DNA from 3 places in the Roseateles sp. GW821-FHT02E12 genome. Region 1 is predicted to be linked to each of the others. Evidence: predicted binding sites of a transcription regulator. Region 1 holds the regulator's gene; each other region holds the start of a gene.
The links. The regulator HrcA, encoded in region 1, represses chaperone genes, less so after heat shock. The targets are predictions, from matches to a motif close to TTAGCACTCNNNNNNNNNGAGTGCTAA.

Region 1 (9,938 bases):
CTTGCACGTCGCGCAGGGCCTGCACGGCGGACAGCAGGCGGCCGTCGTGGTCGAGCACGCGTTCGAGCTGGTCCAGCGCGCCGCCAGCCAGGGACTGGGCGCTGGGCTCGGCTTCGTCCAGCGCCTCCAGGGCCGATTTGGCCGCATCGATGAGGGACTGGCCGTGGGATAGACGCCCGTGCTCGGCGTTCAGCTCCTCCCACTCGCCTTCGGCCGGTGCCAGGCCATCGAGCTCGCCGATCTGCCAGGCCAGGCGCTCACGCTCGCGCAGCGCGTCGGCCTGCTGGCCCTGGGCCTTCTGCAGGGCCTCGGCGGCCTGCTTCCAGGCAGCGTGGGCGCGGGCCAGCGGCGCGGTGTCCAGGCCGGCAAAGCCGTCCAGCAGCTCGCGCACGGCGGCGGGGCGGGTCAGGCCTTGCCAGGCGTGCTGGCCGTGGATGTCGAGCAGGTGGTCGGCCAGTTCGCGCAGCTGGGTCAGCGTGGCAGCGCCGCCGTTGATCCAGGCGCGGCTCTTGCCGGCGGCGTCGATGACGCGGCGCAACAACAGGGCGTCGTCTGCATCGAAACCGGCCTCGTCCAGCCAGGCGCGCAGATGCGCCGGCGTGTCGAACTCCGCGCAGATCTCGGCCTTGGCCGCGCCTTCGCGCACCACGCCGGCGTCGCCCCGGCCCCCGAGGGCCAGTTGCAGCGCGTCGATGAGGATGGACTTGCCCGCGCCCGTCTCGCCGGTCAGCACGGCAAAGCCGGGCTCGAAGTCGAGCTCCAGCGTGGGGACGATGACGAAATCCTTGAGGCTCAGGTGCCGCAGCATCTAGACATACCAACGCAGTTTGCGACGCAAGGTCGCGTAATAACTCCAGCCCTTGGGGTGCAGGAAACGAACCTGGTGCTGGCTACGCCGCACGGTGATGGTGTCGCCGTGCAGCAGGCTCGCCAGGCTTTGCATGTCGAAGTTCACCGACGCATCGCGCCCGGCGACGATCTCCAGGCGCACCTCGCCCAGGTCGGGCAGCACGATGGGCCGGTTGGACAGGGTGTGAGGCGCGATCGGCACGATCAGCCAGCCGGCGATGCTGGGGTGCATCAGAGGCCCGCCGGCCGACAGCGCATACGCCGTGGAGCCGGTGGGCGAGGCCACGATGAGGCCGTCGGCCCGCATGTTGGCGACGAACTGCTCGCCGACCTCGATCTTCAGCTCCACCATGCCGGCCGTCGCGCCACGGCTAACGACCACGTCGTTGAGCGCAAGGCCCGAAAAGATGGACTCGCCGTCGCGCCAGACTGCACCTTCCAGCATCGCGCGGGGCTCGACCTCGTAGTCGCCCGCCAGCACCGGCGCCAGCGACTCGCGCCAGCGCTCGATGGGGATGTCCGTGATGAAGCCCAGGCGCCCCTGGTTGATGCCCAGCAGCGGGATGCCGTAGGGCGCCATCTCGCGGGCAAAGCCCAGCATCGTGCCGTCGCCACCGACGACGACGGCCAGGTCGCAGTTGCGGCCAAGCTGGTCATGCGAGAGGGCGTCGTAGCCACTCAGGCCCGTGTTCAGGGCGGTCTCGGCTTCGAGGGAAACATCCAGCCCGCTGGCGCACAAGAATTGGGCGATTTCCTCCAGCACCGGCTTGATGCCCGGCGCCTGATGCTTGCCCACGATGGCGACATGTCTGAAGCGCTCGGCCATGCATCAAATTACACCACAGGGGTATCGCCTCTCTCCCAAGGATTGGGGGTGTCCATAGAATGGAGAGATGCTCGACGAGCGCTCCAAATCCCTGCTGAAAACCCTGGTCGAACGCTATATCGCGGACGGGCAGCCGGTCGGCTCGCGCACGCTGTCCAAAGCCTCGGGTCTGGAGCTGAGTCCAGCGACCATCCGCAACGTCATGGCCGATCTGGAAGAGCTCGGCCTCATCGCCAGCCCGCACACCAGCGCCGGCCGCATCCCGACGGCGCGTGGCTATCGCCTTTTTGTCGACACCATGCTGACGGCCCAGCCCGGCCTGATCGGCGTGGAGACGGCCCAGCTGCAGCCCGACCAGCCCCAGCGCGTCATCGCCAGCGCGGCGCAGATGCTGTCCAACCTGTCGAGCTTCGTCGGCGTCGTCACGTCGCCCAAGAAGCCCAGCGTCTTCCACCACATCGAGTTCCTGCGCCTTAGCGAGCGCCGCGTGCTGGTCATCCTCGTGTCGCCCGACGGCGACGTGCAGAACCGCGTCATCTTCACAGCGCAAGACCTCAGCCAGGGCGAGCTTGCCGAGGCCAGCAACCGGCTCAACGCCGGCTACGCGGGCCTCACCCTCGAAGGCGTGCGCGAGCGCCTGCGCCATGAGGTCGACGCGCTGCGCGGTGAGATCGCCGGGCTGATGAGCGCCGCCGTGCAGGTCGGCACCGAGGCCATGGCGCAGCAGGACGAGCAAGTCATCGTTTCCGGCGAACGAAATTTGCTGACCGTGCAGGACTTCAGCCACGACATGGGCAGCCTGCGCCGCCTCTTCGACCTTTTCGAGCAGAAGACGCAGCTGATGCGCTTGCTCGACACGTCCAGCCGCGCCGAGGGTGTGCGCATCTACATCGGCGGCGAAAGCCAGGTCGTGCCGTACGAGGAGCTTTCCATCGTCAGCGCGCCCTACGAGGTCGACGGCCAGGTGGTGGGCACGCTGGGCGTCATCGGCCCCACGCGCATGGCCTACGACCGCATGATCCAGATCGTCGACATCACGTCGCGCATGGTCGGTCAGGCACTCAGTCAACGCTGACTAGAATTCGCGCCTCCTTCCCGGGGGCCGTTAGCTCAGTTGGTCAGAGCAGAGGACTCATAATCCTTTGGTCGTTGGTTCAAGTCCAACACGGCCTACCACTTGATGCACATCCGTGCATCGGCACGCCTACAGCCGCGCTGCAAACCGCCTCAGCTGCTCCAGCACAGGCTCGATGTCGCCACCGCTCGGCAGCTCCACATAGATGTCCCCGCCCAGGTCGACTGGCATCTTGGTACCTTGCTCTTTCACGATGAGCACGCGATCCTTGCCCTTGGCGTGGATGAAGTAGCCGGCTTCGAAGACGACGTTGTCGCGCGGCACGGCACTGTGGCCTTCGCCGGTTGAAGCCAACTCGTCGTCCCGTGTGAAGAGGAAGATGCCGGCGCTGCAACGGTCGCTGGCAAGGCCGATCTGGTCCAGGATGTTGCCGGCCAGTTGGAAGTCGGTCTTCCAGTCCAGCACGGTCACGCCGAGGCTGGCCAGGTGGGCCTTGATGACGAGCGCCGTCGCCGTGGAGGCGCCGCAGTAGCCGATGAACACATCGCGGCGCTCCTCGACCTGCCGTCGCCAGATGTCGAAAGGCGCCGTGAAGCCGCCGGTCTGAAGCCAGGCGAGGTCCGCGCCGACGGGGAAGACGCCGACGCGGCCGTGAAAGCTGTTGTCGAACGCGCCGCGCCGCTCGACGTCCTCCTGCACCAGCGCCAGCAGCGGAAGCCCGAGCTGTGTGGCGAGCGCGGCTTCGAAGTGGGTGAACTCGGTGGGCAGCCGAACCGGGCCGCGGGGGCCGTCGAAGCGCCAGCGCGGCAGGCCGATGAGGACGACGCCCACGCAGCGCCGCGACACGTACTCCGCATTCGCGGCCGACCAGGCCATCGCCTCGCAAAGGCTCGCCTTGCCGCGCGTGTCGTGAAAGATCTCGGTCACGAAGCCGAGCGCCTCGATGCGCTCGACGATGGCCCACTTGAACTCGTTCTCCGCCGGGCTGCACCAGTGGTCGATGGGCAGGATGACGTTGACGCGGCGGGTGACGGTCATGTTCATCAGCGTGGGTCCGCCGGCAGCAACTCGCGGAAAAGTTCGCGCGTGTCGAGATGCGCGACGCGCCCTGTCAGCCGCTTGACTTCCGCGACCATGTGCGCGGTGCCGCCCGGGCCGTCGCCTCCCGCGCCGTTCCACAGAGCAACGAGGCTGACCTTCTGCACCCCGTGTACAAGCGCGCTGTACAGCAGCCAGAGGTTGCAGCGCTCGAAGGGGTCGCTGCCGGCCGGTGCCGGGCCGAGTTCGACGGGCATCTCGCGCAGCGAGGTGTTAGCAGCGCCGAGCGCGGCATAGAAACGGTCGCGCCAGCTTGCGCCGTTGGCTGCAGGCATGACCGAGCGTTCGATGAACTCTGGCTGCTCGAAGGGCAGCAGCACCTGGCAACGCATGCCGCGTCGCTGGCAGGCTTCGATGAACAGCAGGTCGCCGCCCGAGGCGGCTTGGCTGAGCGCGAGGTCTCGGTCGTCGGTGTCCAGGGCCTCCAGCGCCTTGGCGATCGCCTGTGCCGCCAGCGGCTCGGCCGAGGCGGGGAAGCGTGGCACCTTGCGCCCGGGCGCATCCACCATGTGGCCGCTGAACAGCACCACCTTGCGCGGCAGCCAGCCTTTCAGCGGCGTGGGCAAGCGCTGCAGTTGGCGGTCGAACACGGCCAGCCCGGCAGCCACCGCCTCGGGGCGGAACTCCAGTTCGGCCAGCATCTGCAATTGCGCGCGCGAGGATTGAAGATCGAACCAGGTGATACCTGGCAGGGCGACGGCTTCCCTGTACGCAAGCCCCACGGCCTGCGGCGTGCCGGTCAGCAGCTCGAGGTCGGCCAGCGTCACTGCGGCCCAGTAGTGCTGCGCCTCGTCGGCCTCGCTTTCAGCGGCGAAGCGCACGGCGCAGCCCATGTTGTCGCGGGTTTGTGCGCTGACGCCGCCGTCCACGCCCAAGTGGGCTGCCAGGTGCAGCAACGTGACGATGTTGATGCCCGAGAAGTAGTGCCCCGGGTTGAGTCGGTAGGCGCGCTCATAGCTTCGGATCGCTGCATGCAGCAGCGCATACTCGTAGCTTGCGTCAGCACGTCGGGCGGCTGCGTCGCTGCCCTCGCGTCGCCAGGCGGCAACCCAGGCATCCTTGTCCACTCGGCCGAGCAGGGCCAGCGTGTCGGCGTCGCGCGGGTGGTCCTCGAGCATGGTCTCGTAATGCAGGCGAGCCCGGTTCAGAGAGTGCCCCGGCGCGCTCTGGCTGCCCAGCCGCTGCAGGCAGATGCCGGTTTCGCGCAGCCCGTTCAGGTGCCCGGGCTCCACTTCGAGTCCCTTGCCCAGATAGTCGAGCGCCAGCAGGAATTGCCCGGCCTTGCGCAGCGCGATGCCAGCCCTGATCCAGGACTCGGCGCGAAAGGCGGCGACCGGGCCTTCGTCGGCCAGCACCAGCATGTCGCCGATGCGGCCCTCTTCGCGGGCGAGGGTCAGCCGGTCTTCCCAGCGGTCATGCGCTTCCCAGAGTTCCCGCACGTCGCCCGCGTTTCGCAACGATTTCCAGTCCGGCTCCTGGAGCTGGGGCAGATGCTGGTAGACCGGGCTGATGCGCCGCTCGTGCCAGGCCGCCATCGTGGCCTTGATCATCGCGGTGAGCGCGTCGATGTCGGCCTGCAGCGTCTGGGCGTCGGGGCCGTCGCCGGCGAGCGTGTAGCGCAGCTTGCGGTCGGTGTAGAGGTCGAAGGCGCTCGGAGCCCTTCCGCCGAACAGCAGCACCACGCCGCGCGAGCGCAGTGCATGCCGCACGCCGACTTCGTACCAGACGTTGGGGTTGGGAATGGAGAGGTCGGCGACGACGAGATCGGCGATCAGCAGCTCTTCGAACATGTCGCCCAGGATGCTGCCGCCCGCCAGCTCCTGGTCTGCGCGAAAGGCTGTCAACCCGGCGGCGTCGATGGCGGGTGCGATGAGCTTCCTGTAGACGAGGTCGTAGTCGACCTCGACACCATCGGGACCGGGCTTGCGCCCGAAGGGCATGGCGACGAAGGCGTGTGGGCGTGTGGACATGGGTGCTCCCGAGGGCGTGGCGGCGGTGTCTAGCCGGATGCGCCAATTGGCCCGCTGGTCATCGATGGCACCCAGGATAGCGGGCCGACGGGGCGGCCCGCTCAGCGCGGTGCGCTCGCTGCCGCCTGGCGCGCCTGCACGGCCTGCCTCAGCTGCTCGCGCAGGCGCTGGCCCCAGGGCGGCACGCCGATGGACGTGGCACCCGCCGGGCCTGTCACCCTCAGCACGCGGCCGCCAGGGTCGAAGGCGGCAGAGACCGCGACCGTGGCGCCTGCGTCCGACGCCGCGCCCAGTGGGTACAGCGCCCGCCCAGCCGGCGCCGCCTTGGCCGGGGCGTTGTCGTCATCGCCTTCGTTGCGGTCCGCGATCATGAACACGGGGCCGGCTTCCTGCGTGCCCAGGCGGTGAAGCTGGTAGGCGAGCGTGGCGCCATACCAGTCCGTGGAACTCACGGCCAGCAGGTCCGCCGAGATGCGTGCCAGATTCAGGCCGTTGCCAAACGCCGGGATCACCGTGCCTTGCACCTGGCCGCTTTCCGGGTCCAGCAGCTCGATGCGGCAGGTGTCGGCCGGCACGGCAACCAGCAGCGGCGCGCCGGCCTGGGCATCGGCGGGCAGGAACTGCACCTCGGGGAATTGGCCCGGCCCGGCCTGGTCGCCCGTCGTGCAGCCTGAGCGCACGGGCTGGGGCTCCTGCCCGCGGTGCAGGCGCCAGCGCGCCCAGGCCGTCTTGCAGGCGGGGTCAGCGCTGGCCGTATCGGTTTCGTCCAGCCGCGTCACGACGCCCGTCCAGCGGCCATCGGGCGACACCGACAGCAGCGCCTCCAGGTCCTTGCCAGGGCGCAGCTCTGCGGCGAGCAGCGGGTAGGCGCGCATCACCTGCGCACGATCCATGTCGACGGGCTTCGCGGGCTTGCTCTCATCGTCCGTCAGCAGCCGCCATTTCGAACCGCGGGCCCGCAGGTGCACCGACTGGCTGGACGGCGCTGCTAGCGATGGCGTGGCGGACGCCGCAGGCCCAGCCGCCTTGACCTTGGGCTGGCGGTGCCAGTCGTCGCGGTTCCACAGGCGGTCCGCGCGCTCAGCCAGCGTCAGGAAGCGCAGCTCATCCGATGGCAGGCAGGCGCTGCGAGCGCTGGCCGGGCCGCGCGGGTCGCGTGCGAACTGGCGCACGGGCAGCGTCTCCAGCAGCCGTACGCGCGGCCAGGGCGGCGTGGGCGTGCCGTTGCGGGCCCGGTCCCACATCAGCAGCATGCGGCCGGTGGGATCGAACCCCAGCGGCCGGCCCGGTGCGATGAACCAGGTGGCGCCCGTGTCGGCCGCCAGCACCTGGGTCTCGGCCCAGTCCTCCTGCAGGGCCACCAGCGTGTCGCCCCAGGCCACTTCACCCTCGCTGCGTGCCCAGGTCTCGCGCCCGCTCTCCACGTCCAGCACCACCGTGCGGCCCACGCCCACGCCGGTGCCCGTGCCGAAGCGGTAGTTCTGGTAACGCAGCGTGCGGCCCTGCGCGTCCAGCTGCACCCCCTGCGTGGCACTGGCCTGGCGGGCCTGGAGGCGGTGCGTGGGCACGAGCACCGGCCCGGGCTCGATGCGGTACACCGCCATGGCGGAATCGTTCATCGCGCTGGCCACCAGCACGGGCGCGTCGCGGGCCAGGTTGTAGTCAGTGGCGCTCGCGTCGCCTTCTCCGTCACGCAGCCGCATCTGCAGCGCCAACGCGCCGCCGCCCTGGCGGTCCAGCAGCTGCCAGCTGCGGGGCGCGCCGGGCTCGTCACGGGAAAGCAGCACGAAGCGCTGGCCGGACATGCCCCACACGCGCACAGGCCCCGCAGCGGCGGCCACATAGGCTGTGCCGGGCGGCCGGGCGCGGCCCGGCAACTCGCTCAGGCGCAGCAGCTTTGTGGTGTTGGCGTCACCGCCGATGCAGGGGATGCCGCCCTCGCACAGCGACAGCGGCAGCGCCGTCACATGGCCGAGCCCAGAGCCCGGGGCCAGGTCCACGGCCGCAGCGCGCGGCACGCGTACGGGCTCGGACTCCTCATCCTGCCCCGCCTTCTTCGGCGGCGCCGGCTCGGGCCCTTCGGCCACCAGCACCGCGCCGCCCGCCGCGAACGTGAGCCGTTCGGCCAGCAACGGCAGCGCCACCTGGGCCAGGCGCCGCCCGTCCGCCGTGGACCACACAGCCAGCTGCAACCCCGCCGCCACGGCCACGCGGGCGCCGCGCGCATCGAAGGCGAACACGGGTGGCGTGACATCGCCTTCCTCGCGGGCGGCGGGCGTGGGGGCGCTCGTGTCGAACGCCAGCGTGGGCCCGCGCCGGTTCTCCACCAGCGCGGTGAGGGCGGCCTCCAGGAAGCCCTCGGGCAGCGCCCCGTCCACGCGCGGCTGGGCCTGTGCGAGCGCGTCCACCAGCGCGTCCCAGCCTTCGTGCGCGCGCCCGTCGCGCGACAGCAGCAAGGCCTGCTGCGCCGACGATGACAGCAGCCGCTGCTGAGCGCGGTCGCGCTCGTCGATGGCAGCATTGCGCTGCAGCAGTGCAAACGCCGCCAGCAGCGCAAAGCCGGCCAGCGTGAGCGCGATTGCCGCACGCAACCGCACCACCGAGCGCACCGCATGCGGCGCCGTCACGAGCCGCTCCACCACCTCGTCGCTCACACGGCCGGTCTCGCAGGCCTGCGCGCTTTCGTCGATCCAGATGCGCCCGGCAAACGGCAGCCACGGCTGCGTCAGCTCCGCCAGCGCCGGCTCCTGCAGCGCGCCATCCACGCTGATGGGCACGATGGCCGCGCGTGGCCGCGTGACGCGGTAGGCCTCGATTTCCACGCGCACCCAGCGCGGGTCGGCCAGCGTGCCGCGGTTGGCCACCACCACCAGGATGCGGCTGCGCCGCAGCGCCCGGCGCAGCGTGCCGTCCAGCTCGGCCCCCACGGGCGCTTCGTCCTCGCTGAAGAACACCGTGAAGCCACGCTCGCGCAGCCGCCGCGCCAGGTCCGACGCATAGGCCCGGCAGCCGCGCGGCAGCGGGCCCAGCGCGAACGAGATGAAGATGTCGTAGCCGAAGTAGCGCGCCCAGCCGCCCGCCATGCTGGCACGCGGCTTGGGTGCGGCGGCGGTCACACCCGCACGCCCTTGTCGAACGCGTCGGGCAGGTGCTCCGGCTGCACCTGCCGCGCCACCTCCTGGCCCAGCTCGCGCAGCGCCGGGATGTTCCCGGGCTTGTCCATCTCCTGCATGTCGTCCAGGTAGTCGTTGGTCACGTCGCGGCCCAGCGCCTTCTTGTACCAATCCTTGGTGAAAATCGCGTTGTAGCGGTGGTAGGTCACGAGGGGCTGGTTGCCGAACGCCGGGTGGCAGTGCCCCATCTCGCGGTCGATCTCGCGCGAGGTGGGGTTGGGCGGTGCGGGCTGTTCGCCTTCCCTGGCGCGGGCCGGCGAGGAGACCCACTGCAGCATGGTCTCCACCAGGTCCGAGCAGTCTTCCATCAGGTTCTTCAGCGCCATCACGCCTTCGCCCGCGGCCAGGCCTGCGAGCTTGCCGCGGGTGTTGACGGCGGAGTTGGCCTTGCCGGTGCCCACCGACACGATCAGCAGCTTGTCCGCGCCGGCCTCCCAGTTGAACTGGTAGCCCGCCATCGTGACGGCCATCAGCGCCTGCAGCGAGGGGTTGTTGTGCGGGCTGCAGCCGCCATCCACGAAGAAGCCGTCCAGGTCCTCGCGCTCAGGGCTGGCCTTGGATTGGATGCTGATCATTTCCGGCGCAAAGAACGTGGGCGCTGCGGTGCTGGCGCGCACCACCTGCCACAGCGGGTACTCGCCGTTGGGGATGGTGGCCGGGCGCTTCGGGTTGGCCTTGAAATACCGGGCGTCGGGGTTGTTGGTCAGCACCCAGGTGCTGCCCGTGTCCAGCCGCTTGGCCACCACCAGCAGCCCGGTGCGGAAATCCTTGCGGGCCAGCGTGCCGGTGCCGAACACGTCTTTCAGGGCCTGCGCCACGTCCTCGGCGCTGTAGGAGTCCTGCAGCACGCCACGGCGCCAGAAGCTGCGCTTGAACACCTTGTTGCCCAGCCGCAGGTAGTGGCCCTCGATCTCCTCCACGCTCATGCCCAGCGACAACCCCGCCGC
Region 2 (9,938 bases), on a different contig from region 1:
GATGCTGCTGTTCATCACGATCCGGCTGATGAAGGGGCACTTCACGGCCGACCGCCACTTCGGCTTCGAAGGCGCGGCCTGGTACTGGCACTTTGTCGACGTCGTCTGGCTGGGCCTGTACGTCGTCGTCTACTGGCTGTAAGGCGCCGCGGCGCCCACAAAGACAAAGCGCCGCGGAAGCGGCGCTTTTTTCATGCTTTCGCCGCCCGTCAGTGCCGCATCGGCAGGCCGCTCGGCTCGATCCAGCCCATGAACCAGCTCAGCAGGATGATGGCAAACAGCGCCACCGATACCGCGACGCGCACCGCCAGCGCACGTGCCATGTTGGGGCTGCGCTTGTCGCCACTGCCTTTGCGCAGCATGAAGAAGCCGGCCGAGGCCAGCGCGCCGAAGATGCCGATGAAGGCGATCAGGATCACGAATTTCATGGCTGGAGATTATCCGCCCGGGGTGATGCCATGCTGAGCCGCAGAGGCTGGGTGGTGCTCGTGGCAGCCCTGCTGAGCGCCGCGCTGACGGCGCGCCTGGGGCTGTGGCAACTCGACCGTGCCGCGCAGAAGCTGGCTTTGCAGGCGGCCATCGAGGCGCAAGCCCAGCGGCCCGCCCTGGGCAATGCCGAACTCGGTGGCGACCAGTTGCACCGCCGCGTCGTGCTGCGCGGCAGCTGGGTCGTCGAGCACACCGTCTGGCTGGACAACCGCCCCATGGACGGCCGGGTCGGCTTCTTCGTCGTGACGCCGCTGCGCCTTGCCGGAAGCACGGAGGCCATCCTCGTTCAACGCGGCTGGGCGCCGCGTCACTCGGTGGACCGCAATCGCCTGCTGCCGCTGGCCACCCCGGCCGGAGATATCGAAGTCGTCGGCCGGCTCGCGGCCTCGCCCTCCCGGCTTTATGAGCTGGGCGAGGGTTCGGCCGGGGCGATCCGGCAGAATCTCGACCCTGCGGCCTTCGGCGCCGAATCCGGCCTGAAGCTGCTGCCGCTGACCGTCGTGCAGACCGACACCAGCGTCGATGATGGCCTGCTGCGCCACTGGCCCGCGCCGGAACTCGGCCTTCACAAACACTATGGCTACGCCTTTCAATGGTTTGCGCTCTGCGCGCTGATCCTGGTCCTCTATGTCTGGTTCCAACTCGTCCGCCCCCGGCTCAAACGCCAGCAGCACGCCTGAGCCGCTGAGCTTCGCGGTGCACAGCCTGCCCAACCCACGCGCGGTGCCGCAGCAACGCGCCGGCCGCTGGAAGATGCTGCTCGTGCTGGCCATGTGCGCAGCGCCGGTCGTCGCGTCCTACTTCACCTTCTACGTCGTCAAGCCCAGCGGTTCTGCCTACGGCGAGTTGATTGCACCCGCCGTCGACATGCCGGCCGACCTGCCGCTGACCGATCTACAGGGCCAACCCGTCGCTCCGGCGTCGCTGCGCGGCCAGTGGCTGCTGGCCGTCGTCCAGGGTTCGGACTGCCCGGCCGCTTGCGAGCGCCAGCTCTTCGTGCAGCGTCAGCTGCGCGAGATGCTGGGCAAGGAGCGGGCACGCGTCGACAAGCTCTGGCTCATTCCAGATGCCGGCACGCCTCGCCCCGAGGTGCTGGCCGCCGTCAGCCAGAAAGGCGCCGAGGTCACCGTGCTGCGCGTGCCGGCCGAGCGCCTGGCCGCCTGGTTGAAGCCGGCCGAAGGGCAGACCCTGGCTGGCCATTTCTACGTCATCGATCCGATGAACCGCTGGATGGAGCGTGCGCCGGCCGAGCCCGAGCCCAAGAAGCTCAAGGCCGACCTCGACAAGCTGCTGAAGGCCAGTGCCAGTTGGGACAACGCAGGAAGATGATGCCCCCACGCTCACTGCGTTCACTGCCCCCCGAGGGGGCGCCAATGCCCTTCGGGCGGCCGGGCGGGCATTGATGACCGACCTGTTGCTCCCCCTCGGCCAGGTCGCTGCCATCGGCGGCGCCGTGGCCATCGGCCCGCTGCTGTGGTGGCGGCAGCGTTCACGCAGCGCGACGCCGGCGGGGCGCCTGCGTGCGCTGACGCTGCTGACGCTGTTCCTGACCTTCGACCTGATCGTGTTCGGCGCCTTCACGCGCCTGACCGACTCGGGCCTGGGCTGCCCCGACTGGCCCGGTTGCTACAGCGCCGCCAGCCCGGTCGGCGCCCAGGCGCACATCGAGGCTGCGCAGGTGGCCATGCCGACCGGCCCGGTCACCCATGGCAAGGCCTGGATCGAGATGATCCACCGCTATCTGGCCAGCGGCGTCGGCCTGCTCATCCTCGTCATGGCAGCCCTCAGCTGGCGGCTCAAGCGCCATGACGGCGAGGCCTCGCCTTCGCCCTGGCTGCCGACGCTGACGCTGCTCTGGGTCTGCGTGCAGGGCGCCTTCGGTGCGCTGACGGTCACGATGAAGCTCTTTCCGGCCATCGTCACGCTGCACCTGCTGTTCGGCATCGGCCTGCTGATGCTGCTGGCCTGGCAGCACGAGGCTTACCAGCCGCGGCCGGTCGCGGCGCCGCCGGCACTGCGCCGCGCGGTTGCAGTCGTCCTCGTGCTCGCGCTCGCCCAGGTCGCTCTCGGCGGTTGGGTCAGCACGAACTACGCCGTGCTGGCCTGCGACGAATTCCCCACCTGCCACGGCGGCCAATGGTGGCCGCATCTGGACTTCGCGCAGGGCTTCCAGCTCTGGCGCCATCTGGGCCAGCGCGCCGACGGCGGCTGGCTGGGCTTCGAGGCGTTGGCCGCCATCCACATGGCTCACCGTCTCGGCGCGGCCTTCGTCTTCGCGGCCATCCTGGCGCTCGCCTGGGCGCTGCGGCGCACTGCACCCGCCTGGACCCGCTGGCTGCTGGCCGCCGCCGCCTGGCAGCTGGCCTCGGGCCTGTCCAATGTCGTGCTCGACTGGCCCATCGCCGCCGCCCTGGCCCACACCGCCGGCGCTGCCGTGCTGCTGGCTCTGCTCACCACCTTGCTCGCGCGCCTGAAGCGCGTCGGACCCTGATCATGGCTTCCACGTCCACCGCCAGCGCCTTCGTGCACAGCCCGCGCTGGCAGCAGTTCTACCAGCTGACCAAGCCGCGCGTCGTTCAGCTCATCGTCTTCTGCGCGGCCATCGGCATGGCCCTGGCCGTGCCCGGCCCGCCAACGCTCGCCCAGGCCCTGACCATGCTCGCGGCCGTCGCCGGCATCTGGCTGGTCGCCGGCGCGGCGGCCGCCTTCAACTGCCTCATCGAGGACGGTATCGACGCGCGCATGAAGCGCACCGCCTGGCGCGCCACCGCCAAGGGCGAGCTCAGCCGCACCCAGACGCTGACCTTCTCGGCGCTGCTGTGCGCGGCCGGCATGGCGCTGCTGGGCTTCTACGTCAACGTGCTGACCATGTGGCTGACCTTCGCCACCTTCATCGGCTACGCCGTCATCTACACCGTCATCCTCAAGCCGATGACGCCGCAGAACATCGTTATCGGCGGCGCTTCGGGCGCCATGCCACCGGTGCTGGGTTGGGCTGCGCTGCGCGGCGACCTGGGCCCCGAGCCCTGGCTGCTGTGCCTCATCATCTTCCTGTGGACGCCGCCGCACTTCTGGGCGCTGGCGCTCTACCGCGCCGAGGACTACGCCCGCGCCGGCCTGCCGATGCTGCCCGTCACCCACGGCAACGACTACACGCGGCTGCAGATCCTGCTCTACACCTGGGTGCTGTTCGCGGCGACGCTGCTGCCCTTCCTGACCGGCATGAGCGGCTGGTTCTACCTGGTCAGCGCCGTCGCGCTCGGCTTGGGCTTCTGCGGCTATGCCTTTAGGCTGTGGCGCTCGTATTCGGAGATGCTCGCGCGGCGGACCTTCTGGTTCTCCATCTGGCATCTGTCGCTGCTCTTCGCGGCCCTGTTGATCGACCACTATCTGCCATGAACACACGCCGTTTTGCACTGGCGGCGCTGACCGCGTTGGCCGCTTTGGCTCTTGCCGGGTGCCAGAAGGCTGGCCCCGACAAGCCCGCCTTCAAGGGCATCGAGCTGACCGGCGCCGACTACGCCAAGCAGCTGAACCTGACCGACCAGGACGGCCGCGCCCGCTCGCTGGCCGACTTCAAGGGCAAGGTGTTGGTGGTCTTCTTCGGCTACACGCAGTGCCCGGACGTCTGCCCGACGACGATGGCCGAGGTGGCCGAGGTCAAGCGCGGCCTGGGCGCCGACGGCGACAAGGTGCAGGGCATCTTCGTCACCATCGACCCCGAACGCGACACAGCGGCGCTGCTCAAGCCCTACCTCGCCAGCTTCGATCCCAGCTTCGTCGCGCTGCGTGGGAGCGAGGAGCAGACCAAGGCCGCCGCCAAGGAGTTCAAGGTCTTCTTCGCCAAGGTGCCGGGCAAGACGCCGGAGACCTACACGATGGATCACACGGCCGCCAGCTTCATCTTCGACACCGAAGGCCGCGTGCGCGTCTACGCTCGCTACGGCTCGGGGGCGCAGCCGCTGGCGGACGACATCAAGCTGCTGCTGGCCGAAGCCGGCAAGAAATGAAAAAGGCCCCTTACGGGGCCTTTTGTTTGCGCGGACAAGACTGGGTCAAGCCGTCTCGGTCAGCGCCTTCTTCATCTTCTTCATCGCCGCCACCTCGATCTGGCGGATGCGTTCGGCCGACACGCCGTACTCGGCCGCCAGCTCGTGCAGCGTCATGCCGCCCGACGCGTCGTCGTTCACCTTCAGCCAGCGCTCTTCGACGATGCGGCGGCTGCGGGCGTCCAGCACGTCCAGCGCGCGGTGGATGCCGTCGCCGGCGAGCTCGTCACGCGAGCGGGCCTCGATGACGCGGGTCGGCTCGTGGCTGTCATCGGCCAGGTAGGCAATGGGCGCGAAGCTCTCGCCGTCGTCGTCGGTCTGCGGCTCCAGGGCCACGTCGCCGCCCGACATGCGGGTCTCCATCTCCAGCACTTCCTCGCGCTTGACGTTCAGCGTGCTCGCCACATGCGCCAGTTCGGCTTCGGTCAGCGTGTTGCGATGCGTCTGGCCGTCGGCTTGGCCGGCCTTCAGCTGGTGCTTCATCGAGCGCAGGTTGAAGAACAGCTTGCGCTGGGCCTTGGTGGTGGCCACCTTGACCATGCGCCAGTTCTTCAGGATGTACTCGTGGATCTCGGCCTTGATCCAGTGCATGGCGTAGCTCACCAGGCGCACGCCCTGATCCGGGTCGAAGCGCTTGACGGCCTTCATCAGGCCGACATTGCCTTCCTGGATCAGGTCACCCTGGGGGAGGCCGTAGCCGACGTACTGGCGCGAGATGGACACGACCAGGCGCAGGTGCGACAGCACCATGCGGCCGGCGGCTTCCACATCGCCCTTGTCGCGCAGGCTGCGCGCGGCCGAACCTTCTTCCTCTGCGGTCAGCAGCGGCAGGCGGTTGACGGCGGAGATGTAGGCGTCCAGATTGCCCAGTGAGGGCACGACGGCCCAGGGACTGCGAACGGCAATGGCGGAAGAAGCAGACATCGTCTTGAATCCTTGCTAAACCGCGGCGTGAACTGCCGCGGTGAACAGGATATTAGCACTCTGGTTCGGTGAGTGCTAAGTTCGATGGTGCGTCAGCTGGAATGCATTGTTTCCAACGGTGAAACAGTGGGCAGGCGCTAACTTACAGCCATTCCCAGCCACGGCGACGCTCAGTCGACGAGGCCGAAATCCGGGCTTTTGATCATCGCCTCGATGTCGAGCAGGATCAGCATGCGCTCGCCGAGCTTGCCCAGGCCGGTGATGAAGCGGGCGTCCAGCGCGGCCGGCACTTCGGGGCGGGCCTTGATCTCGTCGGTGCTCAGTTCCAGCACGTCCGAGACCGAGTCGACCACGATGCCGACAACGCGGCCGGCCACGTTCAGCACGATGACGACAGTGAAGGCGTTGTACTCACCGGTGTGGCCGAGGCGAATGCGCAGGTCCACGATGGGCACGATGACGCCGCGCAGGTTGACGACACCCTTGACGAAGGCCGGCGCGTTGGCGACGCGGGTGGGCGCCTCATAGGAGCGGATCTCCTGCACGCGCAGGATGTCCATGCCGTATTCCTCCTCGCCAATGCGGAAGGTCAGGAACTGGCGGCCATCGGTTCGTGCCGAGGTCTGCACGGCCTGGGCAGCGGTGCTGGGAACGAGGTCGGTGGAGCTCATCGGACGCTGCTGTCTTTTAGAAAAGCTGGGCCTTCATTCTGCCCGCTCCGCGTCTTGCCCCGGCGCCAACAATTCATCGATCAGGCCCAGCAGCTCACGAACGTCCAGCGGCTTGGTCAGGTAGTGCCGGGCGCCGGCCGCGCGGGCGGCGGCAATCTGCTCCGGCTGGGCGTTGGCCGACACGACGATGACGGGCGGCGGGTTGCCGACGTCACGCAGGTGGTGCAGCAGCGTCAGGCCATCGCCGTCGGGCAGTTGCCAGTCCAGCAGCAGCAGGGCCGGCGGGCGCTCGCGCAGCGCGCGCAGGCCGGCCTCGATCGTGGGTGCCACTTGCAGCTCCAGGCCCGGGCGCTGCTCCAGGATGCCGCGCATCACCTCCGCGTTCAGCGGGTTGTCCTCGACGTAGAGCAATCGGCGCCGCGGCCCGGCGCGCGGGCCGGTGGGCTCGTCGGGGGGTGTCTCCCGCGGCGCCGCAACGGCGGCCTTGGCCGCGGCCAGCCTCAGCACGAAGCAGGCCCCAGGGCCCTCGATGGCCTCGGCGCGCAGGCTGCCGTTCATCATCTCGGCCAGGCGCTGGCTGATGACGAGGCCGATGCCGGTGCCGGGCAGGCCGCTGCGCTCCCGGCCCAGGCGGTTGAAGGGCTGGAAGAGGCCCGCGCGCTGCTCGGCCGTCAGGCCCAGGCCGGTGTCGCGCACCGCGATCTCCACCCAGCCCGGCTGCGGGCTGCTGGCCTCGATGCTGACGCTGCCGCCGGGGCGGTTGTACTTGACCGCATTGCTGAGCAGGTTGGTCAGGATTTGCGTGACCCGCGTCGGGTCGCCGATGAGGCTCGCGGCGCCCGGGTCGATGCGCTGGCTGATGGCCAGGCCGCGCTCTGTCGCCTGGCCCTGCACCAGGGCCAGCGCCCGGGCCAGCAGCGGCGACAGCGCCAGCGCAACCGGCTCCAGCCGCAGCGAGCCAGTCTCGATGCGCGACAGGTCCAGCGTGTCGTTGATCATCTCCAGCAGATGCCAGCCCGCCTGCGCGATCTGCTGGGCGCGGCCGCGCTGGCCGGGCGGCAGCGGCTCCGCGGCATCCATCTGCATCAGCTGCGTGAAGCCGAGGATGGCGTTCATCGGGGTGCGCAGCTCATGGCTCATGCGCGACAGGAACTCGTTCTTGGCCTGGTTGGCCGCCTCGGCCGCCTCGCGTGCGCGCCCCAGCTCCTCGATGCGCAACTGGTCGGTGATGTCCTCGACGACGCCCACCAGCCGGTGTGGCCGGCCGTCCGCGCCGCGCAGCAGGCTGACGAGGACGCGCGCGTTGGCGATGCTGCCGTCCGGGTGGACATAGCGCTTCAGCCGCCGGTAGAACGGGATCTCGCCGCGCATCAGCCGGCGCCCCAGGCGAATGTCCTCGCGGCGGTCGTCGGCATGCGTCACGTCGATGGAGCGCTTGCCCGCCAGTGCCTCGGCCGAGTAGCCCACCATGTTGCAGAAATGCGCGTTGACCTCCTGGAACCCGCCGTTCAGGTCGGTGAAGGCGATGCCGATGGGCGCGGTCTCGAAGATGCTGCGAAAGCGCTGCTCGCTCTGGCTCAGCGCGCGTTCGCCCTCGGCGCGGTTGGCAATCTCGCGTTCCAACGCCGCCGTGCGGTCCTTCACCAGCGCCTCGACATGCTGGGTGCGGCCCGACATCAGCAGCAGCAGCGCGCCGACCATGGCCGTCGCCAGCAGCCCCACCAGCGAGAACGTCCAGCTGCGGCCCGGCGGCGGCAGCATGCCGGGCAGGTCGTACATGCGCACCTCCCAGTGCCGGCCGCCGAACTCCAGGGGCATCTTGACCAGGGGCAGGGCCGAGTCGCTGCCGCGCTGCACGGCCTCGCAACCCAGGCGGCCGCCGAGCCGCGGGTAGAGGGCGCCCGGCTCCAGGTCGACGAGGCAGGCGCCCAGATGCTCGGGCCAGTCGGCGGACAGCCGCGACAGCAGCAGGTCCGGCCGCAGCGTCGCGAAGACGACGCCCTCCAGCGCCTCCTCGCTGGGCCGCGCCTGGCTGCGGTACAGCGGCTGGTAGATGACGACGCCTACCGCGGACTCCTTGTCCTGCGACAGCTGGAAGCCGGCCGACGTCACGGTGCGCCCCGCCGCCGCGGCCTTCTCGATGGCCGCGCGCGCGCCTGGAATGGTGCGCACATTGATGCCCAGCGCGCCAGCATTGCGCGACAGTGGTTCGATGAGCCGGATAGCCAGCATGTCCTCGTCCGCCGGCGGGCGCAGATCGCCGGCACGTACCCGGTCGCGGGCCTGGTAGCCGCCGGGGAAGGCATCAGCCGCCGCCGCCGCGTTGAAGCGCTCGACATCCGCACGCGCCACGCGCAGCGTCAGCCCCAGTGCGATCAGCGGGCTGTCCTCGGTCAGGAAACCGCTGGTGGCGCGCGCGAACTCCTCTCGCGTCGGCCGCGGCTTGATCTTGACCATGCCGTGCACGCCTTCCAGCGCCAGCAGCGGCTCGCGCAGGCGGCCGGCCAGGGACTGGGCCGCGGTGGTGGCATCACGCGTGAAGTCGGCGCGGTTGCGCTGGCGATCCCATTCCACGGTGGCGGCCACGCCCAGGCCCACGAGCAGCGTCGTCAGCAGCATCGGCAGGCCGACGCTGAGGCGCCGCGTCGCCCAGGCCGAGCGGGGTTGGCCGATCAGCGCCAGCGTGATGGGCGCGGCGATCAGCACGCCCATCAGGTCGCCGGTGTACCAGACCGTCCAGACCAGCCCCATCTGCTCGCTGCCGATGACGCCGACGGCCTTCAGCAGGAGCGTCGCGCAGGTCGGGCTGATGAGCCCGGCCAGCGCCACGGCGGCCAGGTAGGCGGCGATCTCGCGTGGCGACGCCAGCACCAGCGGCCGGCCGCACCAGTGCCGCATCAGCAGCGTGCCGCCTGCCGCCTGGGTTGCGGCGCCACAGCCGATGCCGGCCGCCAGCAGCGTCGCGCTGTCGGTCATGCTCGCCATTGTCGTGGCCTGCACCACGAAGGAGCCCAGGGCGACGGCCGGCAGATAGCGCAGGCCCCACACCAGCAGCACCGCCAGGCCCCAGCCCGCGGCCGGGTAGATGGGCGCCACCTGGTAGGGTGGCAGCACCATCAACAGGCCGAGCCGGCCGAGCAGGTAATAGACAAGAGTGATGCCTGCCGACAGTGCCAGGTAGCGGCTGACCGTGCGGGCATTCAACTCCGTCACCTTGCGCCCTTCGCGCTACGCGCTGTCCCGCCAAGCGGGAGCTGAGTCCCTTCGGACGGCCGGGCGGGTCTCATTCAGCCTGGGCCTCGCGCAAGGTCTGCATCACCGGGCGCTGCAGCACGCCCCGCAGGCTCCACCAGCCAGCGGCCCAGGCCAGCAACGCGCCGAAGAGCGCGCTGACCAGCGGCACCCAGGGCTTGAGCTGCCAGTCGAACTGGAAGACGAAGCGCGCCAGCAGTGCCGCCAGCACCAGCGCCACGCCGCCGGCCAGGAAGCCCGCCAGCGCGCCGACGCCCAGCAACTCGGCGCGCTGTACCTGGGCCAGCAGCGACGACGGCGCGCCCAGGGCACGCATCAACCCGAACTCACGGGTGCGCGCCTCGCGCGTGCTGCCCACGGCGGCCAGCAGCACGACGAGCCCCGTCGCCAGCGTGAAGCCGAACAGGAACTGCACGGCCTGGATGACCTGGTCCAGCACGCCCTGCACCTGGTTGAGCTGGGCCGACACGTCGATGACCGTCAGGTTCGGGAACTGCCTCGCCAGCTCGCGGTCCAGCTTGCTGCCCGCCGCGGGGGTGCGGTAGGCGGCGAT
Region 3 (9,938 bases), on a different contig from region 1:
TGACCTTCTCGAGCGTCAGGCCGACTTCTTCGGCGATGACCTTGCCGCCCGTCAGGACGGCGATGTCTTCCAGCATGGCCTTGCGACGGTCACCGAAGCCAGGCGCCTTGACGGCGACGACCTTCAGGATGCCGCGGATGGTGTTGACCACCAGCGTCGCCAGGGCTTCGCCTTCGACTTCTTCGGCAATGATCAGCAGCGGACGGCCAGCCTTGGCGACTTGCTCCAGCGTGGGCAGCAGGTCGCGGATGTTCGAGATCTTCTTGTCGAACAGCAGGACAAACGGGTTGTCCAGCAGCGCGGCTTGCTTCTCGGGGTTGTTGATGAAGTAGGGCGACAGGTAGCCGCGGTCGAACTGCATGCCTTCGACGACGTCGAGTTCGCTGTCCAGGCTCTTGCCGTCTTCGACGGTGATGACGCCTTCCTTGCCAACCTTGTCCATTGCTTCGGCAATGATGCGGCCCACTTCCACGTCGCTGTTGGCCGAGATCGTGCCGACTTGAGCGATTTCCTTGGAGGTGGTGGTGGCCTTGGAGGCCTTCTTCAGCTCGGCGACCAGGGCGGTGACCGCCTTGTCGATGCCGCGCTTCAGGTCCATCGGGTTCATGCCGGCGGCCACGTACTTCATGCCTTCGCGGACGATGGCTTGGGCCAGGACCGTGGCGGTCGTGGTGCCGTCACCGGCGTTGTCAGACGTCTTGGAAGCAACTTCCTTGACCATCTGCGCGCCCATGTTCTGCAGCTTGTCCTTCAGCTCGATTTCCTTGGCCACGGACACGCCGTCCTTGGTCACGGTGGGGGCGCCGAAGGAGCGCTCGAGCACCACATTGCGGCCCTTGGGGCCCAGGGTCACCTTGACCGCGTTGGCCAGGATGTTCACGCCTTCAACCATGCGGGCACGTGCCTCGCCGCCAAAGATCACGTCTTTTGCTGCCATTTGATTCTCCGAATACTTAAATTGGGGTCAGAGACAATTTCTCTGAGTCAGTCGGGGACAGAGCTCGCGCTAAGCGCTTCGGTCTGTCCCGCAAGACATTACTTCTGCACCACAGCGAAGAGGTCTTCCTCGCGCATGACCAGCAATTCGTCGCCATCGACCTTGACGGTCTGGCCCGAGTACTTGCCGAACAGAACGCGGTCGCCGACGACGACATTCAGGGCCACGAACTCGCCCTTGTCATTGCGCTTGCCCGGGCCGACGGCCAGGACTTCACCCTGATCGGGCTTCTCGGCGGCGTTGTCGGGGATGACGATGCCCGAGGCGGTCTTGGTTTCTTGCTCCAGACGGCGAACGATCACGCGATCGTGCAGGGGGCGCAGTTTCATGGAATCTCCTTGAGAGTTGGAACCGAAGCGGCCGCAACGCTGGGCGGCTCGCCGAAAAATGGGGCCGCGGAATCGACCCGATTTCGTTAGCACTCAATCGCATCGAGTGCTAGCAGTCCAGGATTATAAGGACGGACTGTGGCGATTCAAGTCGCCCGGTCGCGCTTCAATGTGTGCGCCGGAAAAGAAAAACGACCGCCGCGGCGGTCGTTTTTGAGGAGGCGTGAAGCTCAGCGAGCAGCGCGCTTGCGGGCCCAGCCCAGCGCGCCCAGGGCGCCGAGCACCAGCGCGACGCTGGTCGGCTCGGGCAGGCGACCGTTGGCAGCGGGTGTCGTGAAGCGCAGATCGTCAATCAGGAAGGCTTGGTCAAGGCCGGTGAAGATGACGGAGCTGGCCACGCCGGTGAAGCTCAGCGAAACCGTGTTCGACCAATTGCTGAAAAGGAAGCCGCCACTGCCACCGGTGCCAGCCAAGTTGTCCAGACCCGTTCCCAGTTCGTTGCCTGCAGCGTCGTAGACGTGAACCGCTAGTTTTGACCCGCTGTTGCTGGCAGAAAAGACGAAGGACAGCGCATCGATGAAGCCATCGGCCAGGCTCAGCGTCAGCGACTCACCCTTGTTCGTCTTTCCGATGTTGGGTTGCTTGGCCAGCCAGAGCGCGCCGCAACTGTTGGTGCGAGTGAAGCTGATGCTGCCATGGCAGACGGCAGTCGCCGACGTGGCGCCCCAAGCAGCGCCGTCGACATTGACGCCTTTGTAGATGGCGGGGAGATGGGCGGTGGCCGCCAGATCCTCGAAATCCAGGAAGACCGCGCCGGCCATGGCCGATTGCATAGTTGCCGTCAAGGCGAGTGCCAGAAGTTTGCTCGTCGTGCGCATGGCGTTCTCCGTCCAGGGTTCGAGTTGGGTTTGTGGTCGGGACTGTAAACAAGCACTCTCATACCGGGCGCTGCCGCGCCCCTTCAGTTGAGGGGGCCTGGAGGCCGTGAGACCGCGCTTAGGGGGGTGATTTGGAGCCTGTGCGGGAAATCACGGGGCGGACGGGTGCCGGCGACGCGCCGGGACCCTTGGTTACACTGCCTTGGGTGGAAACCAAATGGCTTGAAGACTTCGTCAGCCTGGCCGAGACGCGCAGCTTTTCCCGCTCCGCCCAGCTGCGCCATGTGACCCAACCGGCGTTCTCGCGGCGCATCCAGGCTTTAGAGGCCTGGGCCGGGGTCGACCTGGTTGACCGTTCGTCCTATCCGACGCGGCTGACAGCCGCTGGCGCCACCTTGCTGGCCCAGGCCGTCGAGTTGCTGGGCAACCTGCAATCGACGCGCAACATGCTGCGCAGCCACCAGGCGGCCGACCAGGACATGATCGAGTTCGCCGTGCCGCATTCGCTGGCGTTCTCCTTCTTCCCGCACTGGCTGATGGGCCTGCGCCGTGGCTTTGGCGCCATCAAGTGCCGGCTCAATGCAGCCAACGTGCATGACGCAATGCTGCAGCTCAGTGAAGGCAATTGCGATCTGCTGCTGGTCTATCACCACGCCAGCCAGCCGTTGCAGCTGGACCCGGAGCGCTATCAGATGGTGTCGCTGGGCCACGAGACCTTGTCGCCGTATGCCAGGGCCGACAGCCAGGGCGAGCCGATGTTCCGCCTGCCGGGCCGGGCCGGCCAAAAGATCCCTTTCTTGAGCTATGCCGCTGGCGCCTATCTCGGCCGCCTGGTCGAGCTCATCGTCAAGGAAGCCGACTTCGCGCTGAACCTGGACGCCATCTACGAGACCGACATGGCCGAGGGCTTGAAGGCGATGGCGCTGGAAGGCCACGGATTCGCTTTCCTGCCCGCCAGCTCCGTGCAGAAGGAACTGGCCAGTGGGCGCCTCGTGCCGGCCGCTGCGTCGGGCACCTTCAGCGTCAGCATGGAGCTGCGCATCTATCGCGAGCGACCCGAGATGTCGCGCCGCCAGAAGCCCGCAGCCCAAGCGCTCTGGGACTATCTTGCGTCCGCGGCATGACCCCATCCCGCTTGCGCATGCATCGTGTAAACCCGTATTCGAGCTGAGTGCGCGCCGTGGTCTGCTCACGGCTGTTATCGATATCCACTTCCTGTTGTTGGAGTCTCCATGAAGAATGTTTTGCTCGTCGCAGCCCTGATGGCCGGCGTCACCGCCGTGCATGCCGAAGACACGCTGAAGAAGATCAAGGACAGCGGCTCAATCACGATGGGCGTGCGCGAATCCTCCGGTCTGTCGTACACCATTGGTGACGGCAAGTACGTCGGTTATCACATCGACGTCTGCGAGCACGTCATTGCCGACCTGCGCAAGCAGCTGGGCAGCAAGATCGAGGTCAAGTACCAGCCCGTCACGTCGGCCAACCGCATCCCGCTGACCGTCAATGGCACGGTCGACCTGGAGTGCGGCTCCACCACGAACAACGCCGCCCGCCAAAAGGACGTCGCCTTCGCCGTGACGACCTATGTCGAGGAAGTGCGCATCGCGGTGAAGGCCAACTCGGGCATCACCGCGATCAACCAGCTCAACGGCAAGACGGTGGCCACAACCACCGGCACCACCTCGGTGCAGACGCTGCGCAAGCATGAGCGCGCCACCGGCGTGGACTTCAAGGAAGTCTTCGGCAAGGACCACGCCGACAGCTTCCTGCTGCTGGACTCCGGCCGCGCCGATGCCTTCGTCATGGATGGTTCCATCCTGGCCAAGAACATCGCCACGTCCAAGGCCCCGGCTGACTTCAAGATCGTCGGCGAGGTGCTGTCGGTCGAGCCGATCGCCATCATGATCCGCAAGGAAGACCCCGGCTTCAAGACCGCGGTCGACAACAGCATCAAGGCCATGATGAAGTCGGGCGAGCTGGCCAAGCTGTACGACAAGTGGTTCCTGCAGCCCATCCCGCCGACCAACACCAAGATCGGCCTGCCGCTGTCCGCTGCGACCAAGGACGCCTGGGCCAACCCCAACGACAAGCCGATGGAAGACTACGCCGCGAAGAAGTGATTCGCGCGTTGCTCTGAACCACCGCAAAGCGGGTGCCTGGCACCCGCTTTGCTTTAGATAGAAGGCTTGAGGAGAGAGCCATGAGTTGGGACTGGCAGTTCTACTGCAACGACACCGCCACCGGAGAGGCGGTCGCCGGCTGCTTCGGCCCTGGCGGCAAGGAGCAGACCTATCTGCAATGGATGCTGAACGCCTGGGGCTGGACGCTGAGCGTCTCGGTGCTCGCGCTGTTCGTTGCGCTGGTGATCGGCTCCTTCATCGGCATTGCGCGCACCGCACCCAACCGTTGGTTGGCGAGGTTTGGCGAGGCCTGGACAGAGCTCTTCCGCAACATCCCGCTGCTGGTGCAGGTCTTCCTCTGGTACCACGTGCTGCCGGCCTTCATTCCCGTGCTCAAGGAAGTACCTTCGTCGGTGCTGGTGGTTCTGGCCCTGGGCTTCTTCACCAGTGCCCGCATCGGTGAGCAGGTCAAGGCGGGCATCAAGACCTTGCCGACCGGCCAGCGTTATGCCGGCCTGGCAATGGGCATGACCTTGCCTCAGACCTATCGCTTCGTTCTGCTGCCGATGGCGTTTCGCATCGTCATCCCACCGCTCACCAGCGAGAGCATGAACATCGTCAAGAACTCGGCCGTGGCCTTCGCGGTCAGCATTCCCGAGTTGGCCCAGTTCGCCCAGCAGGCGGGCGAGGAGACGTCCCACTTCGAGGAAATCTTCATCCCCGTGACGCTGCTCTATTTCGCCTCTGCCTTCGTCGTCAACCGTGTCGCCAAGTTCATCGAGGCGCGGGTGCGCATCCCTGGCCAGTCGGGAGCCAAGTGATGCTGAATCTTGACTATTCCTTCCTGAGCTGGGCCGTCATCCAGAGCTTCGTCTTCAAGGGGCTCATCTTCTCGTTCAAGCTGACCCTGGTCGCCATGATCGGCGGCATCATCCTCGGCACCCTGCTGGCGATGATGCGGCTGTCCGGCAAGCCCTGGCTCGCAACGCCGGCGGCGGTCTACGTGGACACGCTGCGCTCCATCCCGCTGGTGATGGTGATCCTGTGGTTCTTCCTGCTGATCCCCAAGATCGCGCCGGTGAGCGCCGAGGCTTCGGCTTTCATCACCTTCACGCTGTTCGAGGCCACCTACTACTCCGAGATCATGCGGGCGGGTATCCAGAGCGTGTCCCGGGGGCAGGTGAACGCCGGCTATGCCGTGGGCATGACCTACGGCCAGAGCATGCGCTACGTCGTGCTGCCCCAGGCCTTCCGCAACATGCTGCCGGTGCTGCTGACGCAGACCATCATCCTGTTCCAGGACACGTCGCTGGTCTATGCGGTGGGCATGTATGACCTGCTGAAGGGCTTCGAGGTCGCGGGCAAGAACTTCAACCGCCCGGTCGAGACCTACCTCGTCGCCGCCGTCGTCTATTTCGTCATCTGCTTCGGCTTCTCGCAGCTCGTGCGCCGCCTGCAGAAGAAGATCGCCATCATTCGCTGATTGACGTGTACCCCCACGTTCACATTTGTTCGCTGCCCCCCGAGGGGGCGCTGAGCCTCCTAGAGGCGGCTCGTCGGAGTCTCAAGCCATGATTGACATCAAGAACATCTCCAAGTGGTACGGCAGCTTCCAGGTGCTGACCGGCTGCACGACCACCATCCAGAAGGGTGAGGTCGTTGTCGTCTGCGGGCCGTCGGGCTCGGGCAAGTCGACGCTGATCAAGACCGTCAACGCGCTGGAGCCCTTCCAGAAGGGCGACATCGTCGTCGACGGCATCTCCATCGCCGACTCCAAGACCAACCTTCCCAAGCTGCGTTCGCGCGTGGGCATGGTGTTTCAGCATTTCGAGCTCTTCCCGCACCTGTCGGTGACCGAGAACCTGACCATCGCCCAAATCAAGGTGCTGGGTCGCTCGCCCGAAGACGCCAAGGTGCGCGGCCTGAAGATGCTGGACCGCGTCGGTCTCTCTGCCCACAAGGACAAGTTCCCCGGCCAGCTGTCCGGCGGCCAGCAGCAGCGCGTGGCCATCGCCCGTGCGCTGTCGATGGACCCCATCGTCATGCTGTTCGACGAGCCGACGTCGGCGCTGGACCCGGAGATGGTCGGCGAAGTGCTGGACGTGATGGTGCAGTTGGCCAACGAGGGCATGACCATGATGTGCGTGACCCACGAGATGGGCTTCGCCAAGCGCGTCAGCAACCGCGTCATCTTCATGGATGCCGGCAAGATCGTCGAAGACTGCAGCAGCACCGACTTCTTCACCAAGCCCGAGGAGCGCTCGCCGCGCGCCAAGGACTTCCTGGCCAAGATCCTCCAACACTAGTCGGAGCACACCATGAGCAGCGTCGGCACCGGATGGAGAGAAGTCATCGCGGCCGACGAGGCCGCCCGACACGCCGAGGCAGCGCGGGCCATGGCCGAGATGCAGAAGCGCAAGGACGAGCGCTTCGGCGCCGGCCGCGCGCTGCACCGCAAGGCTGTTGCCGCCCTGCGCGGCCGGCTGCGCGTGCTGGATGGGCTGCCCGAGCACGCCCGCCACGGCCTCTTTGCCGCGCCGGGTGAGCACGAGGTCTGGGTGCGCCTGTCCAACGGCGCGATGGACAAGCAGAGCAACCGCCGGCCCGACATCCGCGGCTTCGCGATGCGTGTCTTCGGTGTCGAGGGCGAGTCGGCCCTGGGCGGCCGCACCGACCATCAGGACCTGTCGCTGATCAACCAGACGGCTTTCGCCTTCCCCGACAGCCGCCACTTCTTCGGCCTCGTGCTGGCCGCCGGCCGCAGCCCGGGCGCTTTGCTGGCCTGGGTGTTCAAGACCTTCGGCCTGGTGGGCGGGCTCAAGCAGATCAAGAAACTGGCCGCCACCGCCGGTAAGCCGTTCACGGGCTTTGCCACCGAGGCCTTCGCCAGCACGCTGCCCATCAGCTGCGGCCCCGCGGCCGTCAAGCTGCGCCTGCTGCCGCCGGCCGGGTGCAAGCCGCGTGCCGACGTGAACGGCGACTGGGCTGGCGACCTGGCCGCCCACGCGGCCGCCGGGCCGCTGACCTACCGGCTGCAACTGCAGTTCTTCGTCGACGAAGCGCGCACGCCCCTCGAGGACGCCAGCGTCGAATGGCCCGAACCCGTCGCGCCCTTCGTCGACGTGGCCGAGTTGACGCTGGCCGCGCCGTCCACCGACACCGACTTCATCGCCCACGTCGAGGCCGGCGTCTTCGACCCCTGGCAGGCCCTGGCCGCGCACCGCCCGCTGGGCGAAGTGATGCGCGCCCGCAAGGTGGCCTATTTCAGCAGCCAGCAGGCGCGCGGCGCGGCCTAGCCAAGCGCCTCAAGGCTCGATCGCCGCGCCCACAACCGCACCGGCCTCGACGGTACCGATGCGCGTCGCCTTGCCCGTCGCCAGGTCAACGCGGTACCAGCTCGACTTGCCATCCGCCGTGATGGCCGCGTAGGCCGCGTTCGACAGGTCGGAGATGTCCAGCGTCGCGCGCTGGAAGCTGCCGATGCCCAGCGACCCGACGGTGTAGAGCTTGCCCGTGTTCGGCGACACGACCGGCTGCACGCCTTCCTTGCTGCCTTGATGCACCAGCACGCCCTGGCGGCCGTCCAGCGCGTAGTTGGTCGTGATCTTGTCGTTGTCCTTGTTGTAGGTGTAGCCGGCCGCCACGACGCCCGGTGTCTTGCCGGCGTTCGCGTCCGCGGCGTCATAAGCCAGGCGGCCGTCGAACTGCACGCCGGGCTCGTTGGGGTTGCCGTCGACGACGGCGCCGGTGTCCGGGTGCAGGCGCAGGTTGTAGCCGGCGTCATTGACGACGCGGATGCGGTCCACCGTCGGGTTGAAGTCGAAACCCCATTCGGTCACGCCGTCCTTGGGCAGGGCGTTGGGCGTGCCGATGGTGCTGAGCGTGCCGGTCTTGGTATCGATGCGGTACAGCTGGCCGCTGGCGCCCAGGCCGAAGAGCTGGCCCTTGGCCACGCGGTAGTCGATGCCCACCAGCTTGTCGCCCGCGACAAATCCGGTCAACGGCTTGCTGGACAGCGTCTTCTGCGGCTGGCCGGCGTTGAACTGAACCAGCAGCTGGGCATCCGCCGTCACCGCGTAGATCATCTCCTTGGCCGGCGGGCCCATGGGTTCCATGGGCGCGGTGGCACAGGCGGCAAGCAGCGTGGCAGTAGCGGCAAGCGTGAGGGCGTGACGGGTCATGGCATCTCCAGAAGGTTGGGGGGCGGACGGTTTATACGTGCGCCGCCCCTGCAATGGATGCCTCAGCCCCGCTCGGCGTCAGGGTTAGAGGAACATGCCGCCCGAGGCCTCGATGCGCTGGCCGGTGATCCAGCCGGCGCCCGGGCGCATCAGCGCGGCCGCGGCGCCGCCGATGTCCTCGGCCTCGCCAACGCGGCCCAGCGCCGTGACGGAGGCGACGAAGCGGTTCAGCTCCGCGTTGTCGCGCACCGCGCCGCCGCCGAAGTCGGTTGCGATCGCGCCGGGTGCCAGCGTGTTGACGCGGATGCCGCGCGCCGCCAACTCCTTGGCTTGGTAGCGGCTCAGCACCTCCATCGCACCCTTCATGGCCGCGTAGGCGGCGTAGCCGGGAATCGTGAAGCGGGCCAGGCCGCTGGAGATGTTGAGCACGCGGGCGTTGTCGGCCAACACAGGCAGCAGGGCCTGGGTCAGGAAGAACGGGCCCTTCAGGTGGATGGCGACCATGCTGTCGAACTGGGCCGGCGTTGTCTCGGCAAAGCTGGCGTGAGCGCCGGCGCCGGCGTTGTTGACGAGGCCGTCGAGCTGGGTTGCGCCCCAGGAGTGCAGGCCATGGCGCACGCGGTCGGCGAAGGCGCCGAAGCCGGCCGCTTCGGTCACATCCAGCGGCAGGGCCAGCGCGCGGCGGCCGAGGGCCTGGATCTGGGCGACGACGGTGTTCGCGGCCGAGGCGGCCTCACGGTAGGTCAGCACGATGTCGTGGCCGTCGCGGGCCAGCGCGAGCGCCATCTGCGCGCCCAGGCCGCGGCTGCCGCCGGTGATGAGGGTGATGGGGGTGGAAGTCATGTCAGCTCCGTCAGGGGTGTTGTGGGACGGACTGAAATTTATTGTTCACATCAATTTGGATAAAGTTGCCTGAATTGAAATGACTGTGCTTTGAATGTCAACCAATCTGGACCTCGCAGCGCTTCGCGTCTTCATGCAGGTGGCCGAGCTGGCCCATTTCAGCCGTGCCGCCGATGAGCTGGGTCTGCCCAAGGGCCGGGTCAGCCAGATCGTGCGCGAGCTGGAGGCCAAGCTGGGTACGCGGCTCTTCCAGCGCACGACGCGACGCGTCAGCCTGACGTCGGACGGCGAGCTGCTCGCCGAGCGAGCCCGCACGCTGCTGGCCGACGCGGGCGAGATCGAGGCCTTGTTCCAGCAAGACCAGCAGCTGGGCGGCCGGCTGCGCGTTGACCTACCGGTACGTTTGGCGCTGGACGCCGTGCTGCCGGCGCTGCCCGCCTTCCTGGCCGCCCACCCGGGCCTGCAGGTCGAGGTGAGCTGCACGGACCGGCGCGTGGACCTGGTGGAAGAGGGCTTCGACTGCGTGCTGCGCGTGGGCGCCGTGCACGACCCCATGCTGGTGGCCAAGCCGGTGGGCGAGTTGAAGA

Region 2: the regulator HrcA is predicted to act here: its motif matches at 5,515-5,541, upstream of rpoH (RNA polymerase sigma factor RpoH).
Region 3: the regulator HrcA is predicted to act here: its motif matches at 1,413-1,439, upstream of AC07V5_RS09910 (co-chaperone GroES).

Annotation. Positions count from the first base shown of each region.
Region 1 covers NZ_JBWKVK010000005.1:420,659-430,596, forward strand. The annotation lists gene recN (DNA repair protein RecN) at 1-808, opposite strand, end outside; gene AC07V5_RS29170 (NAD kinase) at 809-1,675, opposite strand; gene hrcA (heat-inducible transcriptional repressor HrcA) at 1,743-2,750, shown strand; tRNA gene AC07V5_RS29180 (tRNA-Ile) at 2,775-2,851, shown strand; gene AC07V5_RS29185 (TIR domain-containing protein) at 2,880-3,794, opposite strand; gene AC07V5_RS29190 (TRAFs-binding domain-containing protein) at 3,794-5,818, opposite strand; gene AC07V5_RS29195 (TIR domain-containing protein) at 5,920-8,934, opposite strand; gene AC07V5_RS29200 (patatin-like phospholipase family protein) at 8,931-9,938, opposite strand, start outside.
Region 2 covers NZ_JBWKVK010000002.1:220,664-230,601, forward strand. The annotation lists gene AC07V5_RS11760 (cytochrome c oxidase subunit 3) at 1-142, shown strand, start outside; gene AC07V5_RS11765 (DUF2909 domain-containing protein) at 210-428, opposite strand; gene AC07V5_RS11770 (SURF1 family protein) at 459-1,169, shown strand; gene AC07V5_RS11775 (SCO family protein) at 1,117-1,818, shown strand; gene AC07V5_RS11780 (COX15/CtaA family protein) at 1,892-2,980, shown strand; gene cyoE (heme o synthase) at 2,983-3,888, shown strand; gene AC07V5_RS11790 (SCO family protein) at 3,885-4,499, shown strand; gene rpoH (RNA polymerase sigma factor RpoH) at 4,545-5,462, opposite strand; gene AC07V5_RS11800 (chemotaxis protein CheW) at 5,633-6,133, opposite strand; gene AC07V5_RS11805 (CHASE domain-containing protein) at 6,167-9,346, opposite strand; gene AC07V5_RS11810 (ABC transporter permease) at 9,417-9,938, opposite strand, start outside.
Region 3 covers NZ_JBWKVK010000001.1:2,120,645-2,130,582, forward strand. The annotation lists gene groL (chaperonin GroEL) at 1-937, opposite strand, end outside; gene AC07V5_RS09910 (co-chaperone GroES) at 1,036-1,326, opposite strand; gene AC07V5_RS09915 (PEP-CTERM sorting domain-containing protein) at 1,557-2,204, opposite strand; gene AC07V5_RS09920 (LysR substrate-binding domain-containing protein) at 2,411-3,328, shown strand; gene AC07V5_RS09925 (amino acid ABC transporter substrate-binding protein) at 3,437-4,327, shown strand; gene AC07V5_RS09930 (amino acid ABC transporter permease) at 4,408-5,148, shown strand; gene AC07V5_RS09935 (amino acid ABC transporter permease) at 5,148-5,810, shown strand; gene AC07V5_RS09940 (amino acid ABC transporter ATP-binding protein) at 5,899-6,633, shown strand; gene AC07V5_RS09945 (catalase family protein) at 6,646-7,623, shown strand; gene AC07V5_RS09950 (DUF4394 domain-containing protein) at 7,633-8,508, opposite strand; gene AC07V5_RS09955 (SDR family NAD(P)-dependent oxidoreductase) at 8,593-9,351, opposite strand; gene AC07V5_RS09960 (LysR family transcriptional regulator) at 9,446-9,938, shown strand, end outside.